4 regions of the Streptomyces sp. NBC_00457 genome follow, and region 2 is predicted to be linked to each of the others. Evidence: riboswitches for the same ligand, from Rfam matches in the RefSeq annotation. Region 2 holds a riboswitch; each other region holds the start of a gene.
The links. A riboswitch is a leader RNA that binds a small molecule or an ion and turns the genes downstream of it on or off. The one in region 2 is predicted to bind cyclic di-AMP.
Positions count from the first base shown of each region.

Region 1: another riboswitch for cyclic di-AMP. It lies ahead of OG828_RS29415 (transglycosylase family protein); the one in region 2 lies ahead of OG828_RS26465 (M23 family metallopeptidase).
Region 3: another riboswitch for cyclic di-AMP. It lies ahead of OG828_RS21185 (transglycosylase SLT domain-containing protein); the one in region 2 lies ahead of OG828_RS26465 (M23 family metallopeptidase).
Region 4: another riboswitch for cyclic di-AMP. It lies ahead of OG828_RS14120 (M23 family metallopeptidase); the one in region 2 lies ahead of OG828_RS26465 (M23 family metallopeptidase).

Region 1 covers NZ_CP107905.1:6,432,769-6,437,377, reverse strand. Annotated here, with positions in the region: gene OG828_RS29430 (DUF501 domain-containing protein) at 1-293, opposite strand, end outside; gene OG828_RS29425 (FtsB family cell division protein) at 320-796, opposite strand; gene eno (phosphopyruvate hydratase) at 889-2,175, opposite strand; gene OG828_RS29415 (transglycosylase family protein) at 2,470-3,165, opposite strand; cyclic di-AMP (ydaO/yuaA leader) riboswitch at 3,169-3,351, opposite strand; gene OG828_RS29410 (LysM peptidoglycan-binding domain-containing protein) at 3,529-4,527, opposite strand.
Region 2 covers NZ_CP107905.1:5,801,121-5,805,729, reverse strand. Annotated here, with positions in the region: gene OG828_RS26470 (PrsW family intramembrane metalloprotease) at 1-222, shown strand, start outside; gene OG828_RS26465 (M23 family metallopeptidase) at 553-1,596, opposite strand; cyclic di-AMP (ydaO/yuaA leader) riboswitch at 1,608-1,765, opposite strand; gene OG828_RS26460 (hypothetical protein) at 1,990-2,298, opposite strand; gene OG828_RS26455 (hypothetical protein) at 2,420-3,058, opposite strand; tRNA gene OG828_RS26450 (tRNA-Met) at 3,293-3,369, opposite strand; gene OG828_RS26445 (alginate lyase family protein) at 3,425-4,546, opposite strand.
Region 3 covers NZ_CP107905.1:4,697,442-4,702,050, reverse strand. Annotated here, with positions in the region: gene fahA (fumarylacetoacetase) at 1-1,019, opposite strand, end outside; gene OG828_RS21190 (HAD family hydrolase) at 1,318-2,145, shown strand; gene OG828_RS21185 (transglycosylase SLT domain-containing protein) at 2,149-2,631, opposite strand; cyclic di-AMP (ydaO/yuaA leader) riboswitch at 2,635-2,808, opposite strand; gene OG828_RS21180 (CocE/NonD family hydrolase) at 3,083-4,609, opposite strand, start outside.
Region 4 covers NZ_CP107905.1:3,099,505-3,104,113, forward strand. Annotated here, with positions in the region: gene OG828_RS14105 (bifunctional acetate--CoA ligase family protein/GNAT family N-acetyltransferase) at 1-186, opposite strand, end outside; gene OG828_RS14110 (HPr family phosphocarrier protein) at 366-647, shown strand; gene OG828_RS14115 (GntR family transcriptional regulator) at 763-1,458, opposite strand; gene OG828_RS14120 (M23 family metallopeptidase) at 1,645-2,427, opposite strand; cyclic di-AMP (ydaO/yuaA leader) riboswitch at 2,441-2,607, opposite strand; gene OG828_RS14125 (M16 family metallopeptidase) at 2,820-4,208, opposite strand; gene OG828_RS14130 (M16 family metallopeptidase) at 4,205-4,609, opposite strand, start outside.

The DNA of each region.
Region 1 (4,609 bases), 630 kb from region 2:
GCGGCCAGCTCCGGCTCGGTCTCCAGACGCGCCGTCATCTCCTTCATGACGCCGTTCGCCTCGAGCGTGCCGATCGCCGACGCGGCCTTGGGGCACGTCAGGTAGTACAGCGTCGGGAAGGGCGTCCCGTCGGGCAGTCGCGGCGCCGTCTCCACGACGTCCGGCTGCCCGCACGGGCACCGGTGCGCGATGGCACGCAGCCCGCGCGGCGGACGCCCGAGCTGCTGCTTGAAGGCCTCGACGTCCGCGTCGGTGGGCTCGGTGCGCGGAGTGGACGGCGGGGGCGTTTGCATCCTCGTACGACATTCTCTCTGTCAGTTCACTGGACGGAGGCGTCGGACTTGTCGACCCCGTCCCAGACGTTCAGGTACCAGGGGCGGTCCGCCGCCCCGGTGTCGGCGCGCGACTGCTTCGCCGCGTGCGGGTCGACCACGATGAACCCGGTCTCCCCCGGCATCACATAGTGCAGCCGCCGCCGGATCTGCTGCTGGGCGTACGCGTCGTCCTGCCAGCGCGCCTTGACGTCCCGCAGCTGCTCGACCCGCTGCTGGGCCTGCTGCTTCTGCCGCTGCAGGTCGGCGATCTCGGCGCGCTGGGAGACGTACTGCCTTATCGGATAGGCGAGAGCCACGACCAGCGAGCACAGGACGAGTGCCAGCAGCGCCGCGCGGCCGGTCAGCCGGGAGCGGCGGGCCTGGCGTTTGGTCTGGGACCGGTAGACACGGGCCGCCGTCTGCTCGCCGAGCAGCCGGATCCTGGTCGCGGTGGAGAATCGGTCCCGGTCCTTGACCGCCATGACCCGCCTCCCCTTCATACGTGCGTACGTCCCCGCACACGGTACGGGACCGAGTACGGGGACGTACGTACGACGCTGCTCTAAGGCCTGTGTCAGTCCTTGAAGCGCGGGAAGGCGCTACGACCGGCGTACACCGCCGCGTCGTCGAGGATCTCCTCGATGCGCAGCAGCTGGTTGTACTTGGCGACGCGGTCCGAGCGGGCCGGGGCGCCGGTCTTGATCTGACCGCAGTTCACGGCGACGGCGAGGTCGGCGATGGTGACGTCCTCGGTCTCGCCGGAGCGGTGGGACATCATGCACTTGAAGCCGTTGCGCTGGGCCATCTCGACGGCGTCCAGGGTCTCCGTCAGCGAGCCGATCTGGTTGACCTTGACCAGCAGGGCGTTCGCGGAGCCCTCCTCGATACCGCGGGCCAGGCGCTCCGGGTTGGTGACGAAGAGGTCGTCGCCGACGATCTGGACCTTGTCGCCCAGCTTCTCGGTGATGACGTTCCAGCCGGCCCAGTCGTCCTCGTACAGCGGGTCCTCGATGGAGACGAGCGGGTACGCGGAGACGAGCTCCTCGTAGTACTCCGTCATCTCGGCGGCCGAGCGGGACTTGCCCTCGAACTCGTAGACGCCGTCCTTGTAGAACTCGGACGCGGCGACGTCGAGCGCGAGCGCGATCTGCTCGCCGGGGACGTAACCGGCCTGCTTGATGGCCTCGATGATGAGGTCGAGCGCGGCGCGGTTGGACTCCAGGTTCGGGGCGAAGCCGCCCTCGTCGCCGAGGCCGGTGGACAGGCCCTTGGTCTTCAGCACCTTCTTGAGGGTGTGGTAGACCTCGGCGCCCCAGCGCAGGGCCTCGGAGAAGGTCTCCGCGCCGATCGGGGCGATCATGAACTCCTGGATGTCCACGTTGGAGTCGGCGTGCGAGCCGCCGTTCAGGATGTTCATCATCGGCACCGGCAGCAGGTGCGCGTTCGGGCCGCCCAGGTAGCGGAAGAGCGGGAGGTCGCTGGCCTCGGAAGCGGCGTGGGCGACGGCGAGCGAGACGCCGAGGATGGCGTTGGCGCCGAGCGAGCCCTTGTTGTCGGTGGCGTCCAGGTCGAACATCGCCTGGTCGATCAGGCGCTGCTCGGTGGCGTCGTAGCCGACCAGCTCCGGGCCGATCTGCTCGATGACGGCGAGGACGGCCTTCTCGACACCCTTGCCCATGTAGCGGTTGGGGTCGCCGTCACGCAGCTCGATGGCCTCGAAGGCGCCGGTGGACGCACCGGACGGAACGGCGGCACGACCCGTGCTGCCGTCGTCGAGGCCGACCTCGACCTCGACCGTGGGGTTGCCTCGGGAGTCCAGGATTTCCCGGGCTACGACGACGTCGATGGACGGCACGAGCATCTCCTTCGTGATGTGACGCGGATTGGCAGGACCGCAGCGGCTCTGCGGGATGAGCCTAACCGGCTCCGGGCGATCGGCCACCGGGTCACCCACCCGATGGACAGAACCGAGAGCAAATTGTTTCTGAACGGAACAAAAAGTGGGGCAGAAAAAAGCCCCGCCCCGGTGCGTACGGGGGATGACGCACCGGGGCGGGGAGCCCGTGGGGACGGGGGCCCTCACGAGGCCTTCACTATGAGGACCACGGATGTGAGGGAGGTGTGGTTCAACTGTGTTCTGCCTGCGGAGGCAAGATCACTTGAGGTGCAGCTGCTGACCCGGGTAGATGAGGTCGGCGTCCGAGACGATGTCCTTGTTGAGCTCGAACACCTTCGCCCAGCCGCCCTTGACGTCGTGCTCCTCGGCGATGGTGCTGAGGGTGTCGCCCTTGACGACCTTGTACTCGCCGTCGCCCTTCTCGACCTTCTTGCCGGTCGGGGTGGTGACGGTCTTCTTGGTGCTCTGCTCGGGCGCGGGGCGCTCGGCGGAGCGGGAGGCCGACTGCTCCTCGCTGGAGCGCGTGCTGCTCTCGCTGCTCTGGTTCGACGAGGAACCGCTCGACGAGGAGCCGTTGTACGAGGCGCTCGACAGGCCGGTGCCGCAGTTCGGCCAGGCACCCTTGCCCTGGCCCGCGAGGACCTTCTCGGCTATCTCGATCTGCTGGGCCTTGGAGGCCTGGTTCGCGGTGGAGGCGTACTGCGTGCCGCCGTACGCGGCCCAGGTGGAGGCGGAGAACTGCAGACCGCCGTAGTAGCCGTTGCCGGTGTTGATGGACCAGTTGCCGCCGGACTCGCACTGGGCGACGGCGTCCCACTCGGAGGCGGTGGCGGCGGAGGCGTTGCCGGCCGCCATCAGCGGGGCGGCGACGGCGGCACCGGTGACACCGGCGATGGCGATGGCGCGAGTGGCCTTGGACGGACGGCGGTGCTTGCCCTTGCCGGAAAACAGCATGGTTGATCCCCTCACCGACGCCTGCGAGGTGAGCTGTCGGGTTCGGGCCGGTTGAGTTGCCCGGCCATGTCTCGTACGAGGCTCTCGTCCCGTACGGGGCACGGCTTCACCCCAAGCCGCTCGGTCAACTGACCGGCGCGGCGCTTACCTTGGGTCCCCCGCTCCTGCCTACGGCGCTGTTAAGCGACGACTGTTCCCGTGCGGCCACTGGCAGGATTCGGCGTTGTGGCAGCCGGGGCTCGTGTTGGCGAGCGGTGATGACCGTAGACACGCGATCCGCGGAATTTCAAAGACGATCAGGGCTTCTGAGACTCATCCCACACTTTCGCCGAACCGGACATTCAGCGTGAAACCGTGCCTCAACTACCGCTGGTTTTCGACCGTTTCGACACCGACTTCGAGGGTCTGACCGGGGATGATGAGGTCCGGGTCGGTACCGACGGTTCCCTTGTTCTCGGCGTAGAGCGCACGCCATCCGCCGCTCACCTCAAGGGAGTCGGCGATGGTCGCGAGAGTGTCCCCGGCGCGGACGCTGTAACCCTCCTCGTCCGCACTGGCACCCCGATGCTTGCCGGTTCCGGCGCCGGGGCCGGTGTCCGTAAGGTACGAAGAACCGCCGCTCTGAACGTACTTGTCCGTATCGTCACCCTCAGTGGAACCCGTGGAGGGGCTGGCGGAATCCTGTGAGGCACTCGGGCTGGATTCGACGAATGTGTCTGACTTGGCCGAGTTGTCCGCCGCATCCGACGGCTCGTCGGACGGAGACGGGGAGGACGGCGAAGGGGAGGACGAGGAAGGGGAAGCCGAGGGGGACGACTCCGAAGACTCTGAAGACGAGGACGACTCAGGCGAGTCGAACAAACCGGGTGAGTCGGAGGAGCCGGACGAGTCGGACGATTCGGCGGAGCCGGAGGAAGTGTCGGGCGACGTGGACGGTTCGGCCGACGCCTCGCCCGGCAGGCCCGTGTCGACGTTCGCCGAGCGGGAGTCCTCGCCGAGACCGTGGAGCAGTCCGCAGGCGGGCCACGCGCCGGCGCCCTGGTCCGCGAGGATCTTCTCGGCGACGGCTATCTGCTGGGAACGGCTGGCCTGGTCGGCGCTCGGGGCGTAGTCGAGGCCGCCGTACCGCTCCCAGTCCTCCTGGGTCAACTGCAGCCCGCCGAAGAACCCGTTGCCGCTGTCGGCGCTCCAGGCGCCGCCGCTCTCGCACTCCGCGACCTTGTCCCAGGTGCTGCCATCGGCCGCGCTCGCGCCGCTCGCACCGAGGAGGGGGATGGCGATGGCGGAGCCGGTCACTCCGGCCGCGACGAGCAGGGCCGGGGCCTGACGGGGGCGACGGTGACGACCGTTCCCGGAGAGCATGCGGGTGCCTTTCGCGAGACAGCAGGGACCGGCGCGGCGGGTGAGGCTGGGGGGCCGCGCTGATCCGTGAACGTATAGGCAG
Region 2 (4,609 bases):
TCGCTGGCGTTTCTGCGGCATCGGGGGCGGCGGGGGCGGGCCGGGGCCGACTTCGTCGTACGGGAGCGGGAGTTGCTGCGTGAGCTGTGGCAGCGGCGGGGGGTTGCTGGGCCGGCGCTGGAGCATGCGGCGCGGGTGGCTGCGCCGCCTTTGCCGGTGTACGGGGCGTATGGGAATGCGGTGCCGTATCCGTATCCGGCGTACAACCCGTATCGGACCTAGCCGGCGTTGCGAGTGGCCCGGCGTGGGGGCTGGGCGGGGGTGGGTCACGCAGCCCGGCGCTGACGGGGCGCCGCCTGCGCCCACCCGTGCCGCCCTAGGCGGCACGAATGCCCGCAGCTTGGCAGGACGACGACGCAGCGCCGCCTGCCGGGTGGGCGCCGACCCTGCGGCACGAATGCTCGCAGCTTGACTGGACGACGACGCAGCGCCGCCTGCCGGGTGGGCACCGCCCCAGGCCGCGCGAATGCCCGCGGCCGAGACCGCCCATGCGAATGCCCGCAGCCCAGACGGCGGCGGGCGGTCCGACAGCCCCCGCCGCAGAGCCCTACCTCAGGGGTTCAGCCCCTTGCTTCGCAGCCAGGCCATCGGGTCGATGCCGCCGCTGTCGGAGCTGCCGGTGTGGACCTCGAGGTGGAGGTGGGCGCCGGTGACGTTGCCGGTGGCGCCGACGCGGCCGATGACGTCGCCGGTGGCTACCTTCTGGCCGACGCTGACGCTGATCGAGGACTGGTGGGCGTACCAGAGCTCGGTGCCGTCGTCGAGGGTGAGGACGGTCTTGTAGCCGTAGGAGCCGTCCCAGCCGGCCTCGGTGATCGTGCCGCTGTGGATGGCCTTGATGAGCGTGCCGGTGGGGGCGGCGAAGTCGAGGCCGGTGTGGTAGCCGGAGGACCAGAGGGAACCGGCCTGACCGAAGGTCGAGGTGATGGTGTACGAGGAGGTCGGCAGCGCGAACTGCTTGGCCAGCTGGGCGAGCCGCTCGGCCTCCGCCTTGGCCGCGGCCTCCTCCTCCGCCTTCTTCTTCGCGGCGGCGGCCTTGGCCTTGGCCTCCTGCTCCGCCTTGGCGGCCGCTTCGGCGGCCTCCTTCTGCGCGGCGGCCTGCACGGCCTGCGCGGCCTTGCTGTCGACCTGGTCCTGCTGCCGCTCGGCCTGGGCGAGGATCCGGGAGCGCAGCGTCTCACCGGCGTCGGCGGCGGACTGCTCGCTCTCGGTGGAGGCCACGCTGACAGTGCTGAGCGCGGTCGCGGTGTCCGCCGAGTCCTCGGCGGCGTCGTCCGAGATGATCGAGCCCACGGACGGCAGGTCGGGCAGGGAGATGGACACCGGCGGCTTGCCGGTGTTGGCGCTGGCCATACCGCCCGCGCCGACGGCGGCTATGACGCCGACGCCGAGAACCGTGGAGCTACGGGCGAATGCACCGTTGCGCTGCTTGCTGACGCGGTGCCGGCCACGTATGGGACGAATGGACTCCTCGGTGGGGTTCCACTCCTCCAGCGGGCCCTCGTCGTCGGTGCGGAAGCCGCTGTACACAAAGGTGTCGGGCTCGCGCTGACTCGGCACGAAGGGGGCCTCGGGGGCAGGCCGGTTGGACGCCACGTAGGCGTACTCCTTTCCTTCCTTCTCGCCTACCGGGTTAGCTGACGGGTTCGGAGCAGGAAGGTCTCCTACGCGCGTATACCCTCCGTGCTTCCACGGTGGCATCCGCGCGATTCACCCCAAGGTGGTGGTTCCCCGGTTCCCTTGCGGAATTCGGCGCGTGCGCACGGAGCCGACTCTTGTGACGGCTGGGACGACCGCGCTGCGTTATCGAACGTTAATAGACGCGGGGGCCGGATTCCAAGCGGTTCCGCTTGATCGTTAACGTTTTTGCGCAGGACGTACAGGCCATGACCGGTGAAAATCGGGCGAGTTGACCACGCCGCGGCAGCAACTCAGCAGTCACATCAGTTCTGACGTTGCGTCAGTTGTTACCGGAACGAGGCCGTCCACTCACGCGGGGTGACGACGATCGAGCCCGCGGCGCGCGCGCTCGACGATCTCGTCCTCCGTGAGCGGCACATCGTGGTGACTGAGGCAGATAGGCACCTCGGTCTTGCTGAAGCCGGTCCCCTCGGTCGCGGCGTTGAACTGGCCGCTCCGAAGACCACCGAGGTTGTCGAGGGTCGCGTTGCGCGCCTCCGCCATGGTCTCGACGGCGTTGATCTGAGCGGGAACGGTAAGGCGGCCGATGAACTGGTTCACCGTGTTGCCCAGCGCCTGATTGTGGATCCCCCTGGGCGTCTGCGAGGCGAGGACCATCCCGAGTCCGTATTGAGGACCATCCCGAGTCCGTATTTCCGTATCTGGCGGATGAGTTCGACCGTGCTCTCCGTACTCGGATTCGCCGCACCGGACGGCACGAAGTTCTGCGCCTCGTCCATCACCAGCAGCCCGCCCAGCGCACGGTCGCCGACCGGGTGCGCCCGGAACCACGAGAACAAGGTCGCCTGGAGGCGGCTGACGAACTGGGCCGGTCCGTCGCCGGACAGGCCGAGGAGGTGGTGGCCAGGTTCACGATGCCCCGGTCCACGCCGATCCAGCCGACCGGCTCGTACTCCTCGGGATCCGGAATGTCGCAGGTGGCGATCAGGAACCACTTCCCGCCACGCCGGACGAGATCGCTCTCGCCCCTGCGGCAGGCCACAAGGATCTTGAGCTGGTCGGGCGAACAGGCGAAGCGGATACCCCTCATCCGCCCGTCCACGGTCCAGATGGAGACGGTGCGTGCGTCGTACTGCCAGGACAGGCAACGGTCGTCGAACGGCTGGGCCGCCTCCGGGCGGAAGAACATCGGAGTACTGACAGCCTTGCGGTGCCGCCTGGAGGTGGGCGGGCCGAGGTTCCCGGCCCGCAGGTTGGCCTTCAGAGTCGTGTACACCTCTTTCTGCAGGCGGTTGCGGTCCTTGAGGTTCTTGGCGAAGGCAACCTGCGAGGCGTATGTGGCTGCCCGGTTGCAGGCATGCAGGGTCGCCTGAAGGGCCGACGCCTGCTCGGGCGTTGGCAGCAGTTTCACCGCCATTCGCACGACGATCACCACAACCGGTGACATGTAGGGCAGTTGTTCGCATTCCCCGGCTCCGCCGGACAGCCGTGTGAACGCCCCGCGCCGGGCAGCAAGCAGAGCCTCAGGAGGGGACCCTCCCCAGCGTGAACCTCGGGGCATCCTCGCCAGAATCAGGCGGACCTTTGGACAGTCCCGAACACAGCAAGAGGCTCTTCGGACAAATCCGAAGAGCCTCTTGAACTGCATTTTTGGTAGCGGGGACAGGATTTGAACCTGCGACCTCTGGGTTATGAGCCCAGCGAGCTACCGAGCTGCTCCACCCCGCGTCGTTGTGTTCACTAGTCTACGCCATCCGCGGGACACCCATGACCACACGTTGATTCACCCTGCGGGTTTGCGCGCGTGGGTGAGCGTCTCCCAGGCGACGAAGAGCCCGTCGGTACCGGCCGGGCGGGTGCGCTCGGCGAGTGTGCGGGCGGCGGGGACGGTGACGTGAAGCCGGTCTTCCAGATGGTTCAGTACGACTTCCAGGTCGGGGCCCATGGTTCTGGAGACCTTGCCGCCGCACAGCCAGGCAGGCGCGGGCTCGCCCAGCTGGTGCCGGGCGTGGAGGGACAGGGCGGCCTTGAGCCGGTCCTTGACCTCGCCGTACAGGTCGACGCCCTGGTGCCAGGCCGTCTCGGCGATGTGGGCGGTGGCGGCGAGGGAGTGGCCGACGTGCTCGAAGTCACGGCAGGTCTCCTGGGTGACGCCGTCCTTGTACGTCGACTGCTGGAACCAGTACGACCGCAGCCGCTGCGGGGTGTCCATGCCGGAGCCGGGCGCGGTGAGCGGGTGGCGGCCGTCCTTGCGCAGGTAGAAGTAGGCGGGGACACGGTCGCGGAAGCGTCGCAGGGCGTGATTGAAGGTCTTGTGGTCGTCGAGGAAGACGGCGATCCCGATGGCCGCGTCGGTCGAGGCGAGATCCCGGTTTCCGTTGACGTCCAGGACCCGGCGGGTGACGCGGGGGAGGTAGACGGTGCGGAGCATGGTCTCGAAGCGCTGTACGCGGTCGGCGGGCCAGTCGGCGCCGGGTGTGTGCCGCACGATCTCGGCGGCCCGCGCCCAGGTCGATCCGGCCCAGGCCGCCTGGAGTCCGGCGTTCTGCCCGGTGTGCCGCTTCAGCTTCGCCGACCAGCCGTCCATGATCTCCCGGGCCTTGACGGCGTGCTGCCGCTTGCCGGTGACCGTGAACAGCAGGGCCTGGGTGTAGGCGGCGATGGCGTCCGTACGCTCCTGGATGCAGCCCCGGCCCGCCATGGCACCGGCCGGGCAGTTCACGGTCCGGTACGGCTCGGCCCGGTACTTGTACGCCCCGTATCTGCTGTCCCGCATGTCGAGGAACGCCTTCAGCCACGGCTGCCTGCCCGCCAGGACGTTCTCTCGTACGGCGTCCAGCTGGTCCTTGCCGACGAGGACGCCGGGGTGGGTGAACTCGGCGTCCGACGGGAGGGTGCGGGCCATGGTGCGCGAACCGTCGTCCGTCCCGCAGGAGGCGAGGAGCGCCGCGGCCAGGGGCGGGATCAG
Region 3 (4,609 bases), 1.1 Mb from region 2:
GTGCCGGAGCCGTAGAGGTCGCCGGTGCGCAGGGAGGCGCCGTTGACGGTCATGTGGGCCAGTTGCTGGGCGGCGGTCCAGTACATGGTGGAGAAGGGCGGCTCCGAGACCACATGGCCGTTGATCGCGACCGAGATGCGCAGGTCGTAACCGCCGGGCTCCACGTCGGAAGCGGTGTCGTCCAGATAGGGGAGCAACGCATGCGTCCGCTCCGGCGGCGCCACCCGCGCCCCCTCCAGCGCGTCCAGCGGCGTGATCCACGCCGACACCGACGTGGCGAAGGACTTGCCGAGGAACGGGCCGAGGGGGACGTACTCCCAGGCCTGGATGTCGCGTGCGGACCAGTCGTTGAGGAGGCAGAGGCCGAAGACGTGGTCCCGGAAGTCGCCGAGCCCCACCGGCCGGCCCATCGGCGACGGCGTGCCCACCACGAAGCCGACCTCCGCCTCGATGTCCAGGCGGACGGAGGGGCCGAAGACGGGCGCCGGGTCGGCGGGGGACTTGCGCTGCCCTGACGGTCGTACGACATCCGTGCCCGACACGACCACCGTGCCGGAGCGGCCGTGGTAACCGATCGGCAGATGCTTCCAGTTGGGGGTCAGGGAGTCGGGGGCGTCGGGGCGGAAGATGCGGCCGACGTTCCGGGCGTGGTTCTCGGAGGCGTAGAAGTCGACGTAGTCCGCGACCTCGAAGGGGAGGTGCAGGGTCACCGAGGACAGGGGGTGGAACAGCGGCGCGACGGTCTCCCGGTGGGACGGCACCGTCAGCCACGCCGTCAGCGCGCGCCGTACGTCCGACCAGGTGGTGCGGCCCGCGGCCAGCAGCGGGTTGAGGGTCGGCCGGGCGAGCAGGGGGGCGTACGGCGAGCCGAGCGCGTGCGCCGCCGCGCCCGCGTCGAGGACGTGGTCGCCGAGCCGGACCCCGACCCTCCGCTCCGTGGTACCGGCGGGGGAGAAGACACCGTACGGAAGGTTGTGCGGGCCGAAGGGGTCGCCCTCGGGGACATCGAAGGGGGGCATGGGTGCTGCCTCGCTCTCGTGCGGTCCGTATGCCAGGTGTGTCATGTGGTCGCGGCACACGTTACGGGGGCGAGGCCTGGTGCGGCAGCCGCAGGTCAGCGACGTCACCGAAGCCGATCCGGACGGCGGTGGGGGCCTCCGGGAGGAGCCTGTGGGAACGAGACGTCACGGCGTCACGGTGTCAGCCGGTCCGTGGGTGTCCCGAGGGAGTGAAACGGGGGCTCTGCGGCCCAAGTCGCCGTAGGAGGCGTCCTGTTCGCGTCGAGTCGGTCGGGCTTTCTGTCCGTATTCTCTGATCATGGCCGCACCCATCGCATATTCACTCATCGCCACTGACCTGGACGGCACCCTGCTCCGGGGCGACGACACGCTCTCCGACCGGTCGCTCGCCGCGCTTGCGCAGGTGACGGCGTTCGGCGCCCGGCACCTGGTGGTGACGGGGCGGCCGGCCCCGAGGGTGCGGCCGTTGCTCGACATCCTCGGCAGCGGGGGGCTCGCGGTGTGCGGACAGGGCGCGCAGGTGTACGACGCCGGCGCGGACCGTCTGCTGTGGTCCGTCACGCTGGACCGGGAGCTGGCCGAGACAGCGCTCGGCAAGATCGAGGCGGAGATCGGGCAGGTGTACGCCGCCGTCGACCAGGACGGCGTCGACGGGCTCACGCTCATCGAACCGGGGTATCTGATGCCGCACCCGACCTTGCCCGCCGTACGCGTGGGGCGCCGCGACGACCTGTGGTGCGCGCCCATCAGCAAGGTGCTGCTGCGTCATCCCGCCCTGTCCGACGACGAGTTGGCGGCGACGGCGCGCGCGGTGGTGGGTTCCCTCGCGACGGTCACCATGTCGGGACCCGGGACCGTCGAACTCCAGCCAATCGGAGTGACCAAGGCGACCGGTCTCGCGCTGGCCGCCGAGCATCTGGGGCTGGGACCGGGGCAGACCATCGCCTTCGGGGACATGCCCAACGACATCCCCATGTTCGACTGGGCGGCGCACGGCGTCGCCATGGCCAACGCCCATCCCGAACTCAAGGCGGTGGCCGACGAGATCACCTTGTCGAACGAGGACGACGGCATCGCCGTCGTCCTCGAACGTCTCTTCCCGGAACGTCTCTTCCCGACGGGGTAGTTCTCAGTACGCGCCGAAGACGTTGTCGATCGAGCCGTACCGCTGGAACGCGTAGTTGCAGGCGGCGGTGATGTTCGCGACCGGGTCGTACGGGTCGAACTTGGTGCCGGCCACGTGGTACGCCTGGAAGGTCGGGTCGATGACCTGGAGGAGGCCCTTCGACGGGGTGCCCGCGGCGGCGTTGGAGTCCCAGTTGTTGATGGCGGCCGGGTTGCCCGAGGACTCCCGCATGATGTTGCGGTAGATGCCGTCGTACGACCCGGGGATGCCGTTCTGCGCCATCACCTGGAGGGACGCCCGGATCCAGCCGTCGAGGGTGTCTGAGTAGCCCAGCGAGGTGGCGGTGGCCACGGTCGGGGTGGCCGCCGAGGCGCTGGTCGCGCCGATGACCGGCAGCGCGAGGACGGCGACGCCGGTGCCGGCGACGGCGATGGCGCGGGTGATGCGAGCGGTTCTGGTTCGGCGGTGCTTACCGGCTGCAGCCATGGCGAAGTTCCTCTCCGGCGCCTGCGAGGTGAGCTGTCGGGTTCGGGCTGGGAGGTGCCCGGCCACACCCTCGTGCTGGGCATGGCTTCACCCCGAGCCGTCCCGGTGCGGTGTCCGGTCCGGCGGCTTACCTGGGTCCCCCGCTCCTGCCGTGCGGTGAGTCGGTCAATGGGTCGTTCGGGCGGTGGCAGGATTCGGCGTCCGCCCGACAGGCCGGGAACGTATGCGAGAGCACATGTCCGAAACAAGTACCGGATTCACACATCGCACCTATTGACCTTGGTGTGCGGCGAATGTGCCGCTTGATCCTTTGCACTCGCCAAGCCCAACTCGCCATGACGGAAGGCGGATCGACGGGTGCCTGTGTGTTTTCTGTGCAGGCCGGGACGTGAGTCACATCACGCGTGATCGCAAGCGCGGCAAAACGGGCAATCAGCTCAAGAGGGCTTTATTAACCGGCCGTTCGCGGGATGCGCTTCTCCCAGGTCCGATGGAAGACCACCTGGCCGCCCTCCGTGCAGATCACCTCGTCGGAGGTGGTGAAGTGGTCCCCGTCGCAGCTGATCTCCGATCGGGTGCGGACCGTGGTGTCCCAGCCCTGTTCCGGGCGGTGCAGCCGGATCGACCAGTCCGAGCGGGTGCGGGCCGACAGCGGATCCGCCTCGTCGATCGCGTACGTCTCCAGCGCGTCCTCGGTGCACTCCAGCCCGTCGGGGTGGACGCGCGTGCCGCCGTACCTCGGGTCGACCTCAAGGCGCCACACGCCGCTCGTGACGTCCCGCACCACCAGGCGCTCGGGGCGCGGCTCGTCGAGCGTGGCGGGGAAGTTGACGCCCAGCGGCTCGGCCTGCTCGGGCTCCTCGAAACGGATATTCCAGTCGAATTCGCGCTTCCGTACGGGCAGTTCGAGGAAGCAGCCCGCCGGGTCCAGGGTGAAGCCCGCCGCGGACTCGGGCTGCGGCCAGATCCACGGCCAGTACGCGGAGGAGACGGCGAGCCGGATGCGGTGGCCGGGCGGGAAGACATGGCCGATGGCATTCAGCTCGAAGGTCACCTCTTCGGTGGTGCCCGGCGTCCACGACACGGTCCGGTCGCGGCCCGCTCGTGCCGAGAGGTTCAGCGCTCCACGCGTGACCAGGGTCGACGAGCCGTCCGGCGCTACGTCACACACCCTCGCCACGATCTGCCCCCGCGGCGCCTGAGCAGTCACCCGCAGCCCCACCCGCGCCCGCCCCAGCACCCACGTCTCCTCGGCCACCGGAAACTCGAAGCACACCGACCGCGCGTCCTCCTCCCGCTGGTCCGGCGGCAGGTCGGCGTCGTTGCCGATGGGAAGGAAGCGGCCGGCGTCGACCCCGGTGTGCATCGGCGACCGTACGAGGACGGGGGCGCCCTGACAGGCGTACGTCACTGTCGTCACGTTAGGGGAGGGCCACGCGGGCTCGCCGACCCAGCGGCCGGGCAGGGTGCCGTACACCGTGGCGGGGTGGTGGGAGTCGGTGACGTAGGCGCGCAGCAGGGGCTCGGGGAGTTCCCCCTTGCCCTTGAGCCAGTGGTCCCACCAGTGCAGCGTCTCCTGGAGGAAGCCGATCGCCGGGCCGGGTGGCAGGCCGCGATCGGGGTACTGGTGCGACCAGGGGCCGATCAGTCCTCGTACGCGATCGGGCGGGAGGTGCTCGACGAGCCGCAGCACGGTGTCGCGGTACGGGTCGTGCCAGCCGCCCACCGCGAGGACGGCCGCCTTGATCGCGCCGTAGTCCTCGCAGACGCTGCCGTGGCGCCAGTACCGGTCTCGGGTCTGGTGGGTGAGCCAGGTGTGGATGAGCGGCTGGACAGCCTCCAGGCGCTCGACCCACATCTCGCGCCAGGCCTCGCCGGCGTACCGCGGATCGGGCGGCCGAGAGGCGAAGGCGAGCAGGGTGGCGGCCCGGGCGTGCATGTCCACTGCGAGGACGGAACCTCCCACGTAGTGCACGTC
Region 4 (4,609 bases), 2.7 Mb from region 2:
CAGACGCGGGTAGGGCGCGAAGAAGCGGTAGTACTTCGACTCGTCCGACACCTGCTCGTAGAAGCTGACCAGGCGCTCGGCGTCATCAACGGTGATGGGGCGGATGCGCGCGGTGCCGCCGTCGCGCAGCACCACGTCGGCTTCCCAGTGGGCGGGGTACTCGTGCCGGTCCGGCGCGCTCTGCATGGGGCCCAGAGTACGGCTCGCGTACGACAACGGCGCGAGGCAGTCTGTGGAGGACGGGAGTCGGGCCGAGGCCGCGGTCCGACGGCACTTCGAGGACGGGACGCACGACCGTTCCGGGCTTGCTTCACGATATGGGAAACTGGTCTAGACAACCCTGAACACCTGAAGGGCAGCATCACATGGCTGAGCGCCGCGTCAACGTCGGCTGGGCCGAGGGTCTCCACGCCCGCCCCGCCTCCATCTTCGTCCGGGCCGCCACGGCCGCAGGGGTCCCCGTGACGATCGCCAAGGCCGACGGCAACCCCGTCAACGCGGCCTCCATGCTGGCTGTCCTCGGGCTCGGCGCCCAGGGCGGCGAGGAGATCGTGCTCGCCTCCGACGCCGAGGGCGCGGACATCGCCCTCGACCGGCTGGCGAAGCTGGTCGCCGAGGGGCTCGAGGAGCTTCCCGAGACCGTCTGAGAAGCAGAATTGAAGGGCTCGTCCGAATTATCGGGCGAGCCCTTCGCATTTTCCGATCGCGGGCAGCAGAAATAATCCCCCACGAATTAGACTCTCTTTGTATACGGCTCTTGTGTTAATGCCGCAGGCTCGTCATGTTTACGGCATGTTGCGAGTTCCTCACACGCTCCGTGCGCTCTCCCGGGACACCGAACCGCAGCCGGTGCACGACCGCCGAGCGCTCCGTGTGCTGCGCCGTGACCGCCCGCGCGCGCTCGCCGTCGCCGCGCGCCACGGCGTCGACGATCGCGCCGTGCTCCGCCCAGGACTCCACGGGGTTGGCCGGCGCCTCCACGGCGTACATCCAGGCGATCTTGTGCCGCAGCTGGGTCAGCATCGAGGTCAGCGCGGGGCTGCCGGAGGCCTGGGCCAGCGTCTCGTGGAACCAGCCGCCCAGGGAGCGCAGATCCTCGCTGTTGCCCCGTCTGGCCCGCTCCTGACCCAGCCTGACCAGGCCGCGCAGCACCTTGAGGTGCGCCTCGGTGCGCCGCTGGGCGGCCCGGGAGGCGCCGAGCGGCTCCAGGAGCATGCGCATCTCCAGCAGGTCGGCGGCCTCCTGCTCGGTCGGTTCCGCGACGCACGCGCCCGCGTGCCGCCGGGTCACCACGAACCCCTCGGCCTCCAGCGTGCGCAGGGCCTCACGGACGGGGACGCGCGAGACGCCGTAGCGGCGTGCCAGGAGTTCCTCGGTGAGCCGGCTGCCACGCTCGTAGACACCGGCGACGATGTCGTCCCGGATCGCCGTGCATACCGAGTGCGCCGGAATACGCATGACCGACCTCCGCTTTAATCCCCGTGAAACGTCGACGATTGACGCGTGTTCAGTGACTCTATGGCAATGAGCCGGAATTTCCGATGGCGGGCCGGAATCCATGGATATTTTTTGGACAGCCGGGGGTATGAAAGGCCGAAAGCCCCGGCTCGGGGAGCCGGGGCCCAGGGGCGCGGAGAGGTGTCGTCAGACGTTCACACCGTGCGAGCGCAGGTAGGCGACGGGGTCGATGTCGGAGCCGTACTCCGCAGTCGTACGGGCCTCGAAGTGCAGATGAGCCCCGGTGACGTTGCCGGTCGCACCGGAGAGGCCTATCTGCTGGCCCGGGGTGACGCTCTGGCCCACCGAGACGCCGATGGACGACAGGTGGCCGTACTGGGTGTACGTGCCGTCGTTCATCTTGATCACGACCTGGTTGCCGTACGAGCCCTCCCAGCCCGCCTCGACGACGGTGCCGCGGCCGACCGCGTGGACGGAGGTGCCGCTGGCGGCGTGGAAGTCGACGCCGGTGTGGCTGCCGGAGGACCACACGGAGCCACCGGCGCCGTAGCCGGTGGAGACGTACGAGCCGGTGATCGGCAGGACGTAGCTGTTTGCGAGGCGCTTGCGCTCGGCCTCGCGGGCGGCGCGCTCCTTGGCCTCGCGGGCCTGCTGCGCCCGCTCCGCCGCGGCCTTCTTCTTGGCCTCTTCGGCCTTCTTCTTGGCTTCGGCCGCCTTCTTCGCGGCGGCGGCTTCTTCGGCGGCCTGCTGCTGGGCGGCGGCCTGTTCGGCGATCTGGTCGGCGGCGGCGCTGCTGAGGACCGGGATCAGGCCGGTCGTCTCGGCCGCCGGCTCGGCGGCGAGTGCGGGGGCGGCCAGGGTGCCGATGACGCCGGTGGCGGCGAGGGCCGCGACGCCCGCCGTGCGGGCGGTGGTGCGCTGGATGCGGCTGGGACGGCGGTGCTTCCCGGTGGCGCGGGTGAACGCCATGTAGTGGCTGGTCCTTTCCTTCCTTCTCGCCTACCGGGTTAGCTGACGGGTTCGGAGCAGGAAGGTCTCCTACGGACCCCCTCGCGGCACGCGCGGGCGTCCGATTCACCCCAGGGACTACGTTGGTGGGTCCCCGGCTCCCCTGGCTCGCGCCGTGTGGGGACTCGGCGATGACTGTCCGGTGCCGCGGGTGCGGCGCAGTGCCTGACGGACAGCCCGGAAGACGCTAAACGGGACATCTTTCAATCCCCAAACGGATCACGGCTTTTGTAGCGCATGCCACAGGCCAGACAGGCAACCTCTCCCGTAATTCGGGCATAAGGGAGCCCCGGTGACGCTTCCGTCACCGGGGCTCCACGCGCGCGTACCCGTGCGCTCGCCTCTCCCCGCCTCTACTCGGCGGACACGACCGTGACTTGACCGATGCCAAGGGCCTCCACCGGCTCCTTGATCTGCGCCGCGTCGCCCACGAGCACCGTCACCAGACGGTCCACCGGAAAGGCGCGTACGACAGCCGCGGTGGCCTCGACGGTGCCGGTCGCGGCGAGCTCCCGGTACAGCGTGGCCTGGTAGTCGTCCGGCAGGTACTGCTCCACCTGGTCGGCCAGCGTGCTGGCGACGGCCGCGGCGGTCTCGTACTTCAGCGGCGCCACACCGACCAGGTTCTGTACGGCGACATCGCGCTCGGCGTCGGTGAGCCCGTCGGCGGCGAGCGTCCGCAGCACCGTCCACAGGTCCTCCAGGGCGGGACCGGTGTTCGGGGTGTCGACGGAGCCGCTGATGGCGAGCATCCCGGCGCCCGAGCCGTCCGGGGCGGACCTGAGGACCTGCCCGAACGCCCGCACTCCGTAGGTGTAGCCCTTCTCCTCGCGCAGGACGCGGTCGAGCCGGGAGGTGAGGGTGCCGCCGAGGCAGTACGTGCCGAGCACCTGGGCGGGCCACACGCGGTCGTGCCGGTCGACACCGACGCGGCCGATGAGCAGCTGCGTCTGTACGGCGCCGGGGCGGTCCACGATGACGACGCGGCCGGTGTCGTCGGCGGTCACCGGCGGCACCGGGCGCGGCTGCCCGGGTGAGCCGGTCCAGGCGCCGATCGTCTCGCCGAGCAGCGCGTCCAGGTCGATGCCGGTGAGGTCGCCGACGACCACGGCGGTGGCCGTGGCGGGACGCACGTGCCTCTCGTAGAAGGCGCGTACGGCCGCGGAGTCGATGCTCTCGACCGTCTCCTCGGTGCCCTGACGCGGACGCGACATGCGCGAGCCGGCCGGGAACAGCTCCTTGGACAGCTCCTTGGCGGCCCGGCGGGAGGGGTTGGCCAGCTCGTGCGGGATCTCGTCGAGGCGGTTGCGGACGAGCCGTTCGACCTCGCTGTCGGCGAAGGCGGGCGCCCTGAGGGCGTCGGCGAGCAGGCCGAGCGCCTTGGACAGCCGCGAGACCGGGACCTCCAGGCTGAGCCGGACGCCGGGGTGGTCGGCGTGCGCGTCGAGGGTGGCTCCGCAGCGCTCCAGCTCGGCGGCGAACTCCTCGGCGGAGTACTTGTCGGTGCCCTCGGAGAAGGCCCGCGCCATGATCGTGGCGACACCGTCGAGGCCGGCCGGTTCGGCCTCCAGCGGCGCGTCCAGGAGCACTTCCACGGCGACGACCTGCTGGCCGGGGCGGTGGCAGCGCAGGACCGTGACGCCGTTGTCGAGGGTCCCGCGCGTGGGGGCCGGGAACGCCCACGGCCTGGCCTCGCCGGCCCGGGGCTCGGGGTGGAATTCCATAGCGGCGAGCTCGGTCACTTGGCCGCCTCCTCGTTCTCGTCGGTGGCTTCCACGGTCGCCGCGGACTCCAGGTCTTCGGTGGGCTCCTCGACGGTCTCCGTGGGGACGGTCGGCTCATAGACGAGCACCGCGCGGTTGTCGGGCCGCAGTCGGGCCTTGGCGACCTCCTGGACCTCCTCGGCGGTCACCTCGAGCACCCGCCCGACGGCGGTGAGGGCGAGCTGCGGGTCGCCGAAGAGGACGGCGTACCGGCACAGTTCGTCGGCGCGGCCCGCGACCGTGCCGAGCCGGTCCAGCCACTCGCGCTCCAACTGGGCCTGGGCGCGCTCCATCTCCTCGGCCGTGGGGCCCTCCGCGGCGAACCGGGCAAGCTCCTCGTCGATGGCGGTCTCGATGACCGGCACCTCGACGTCACCGGA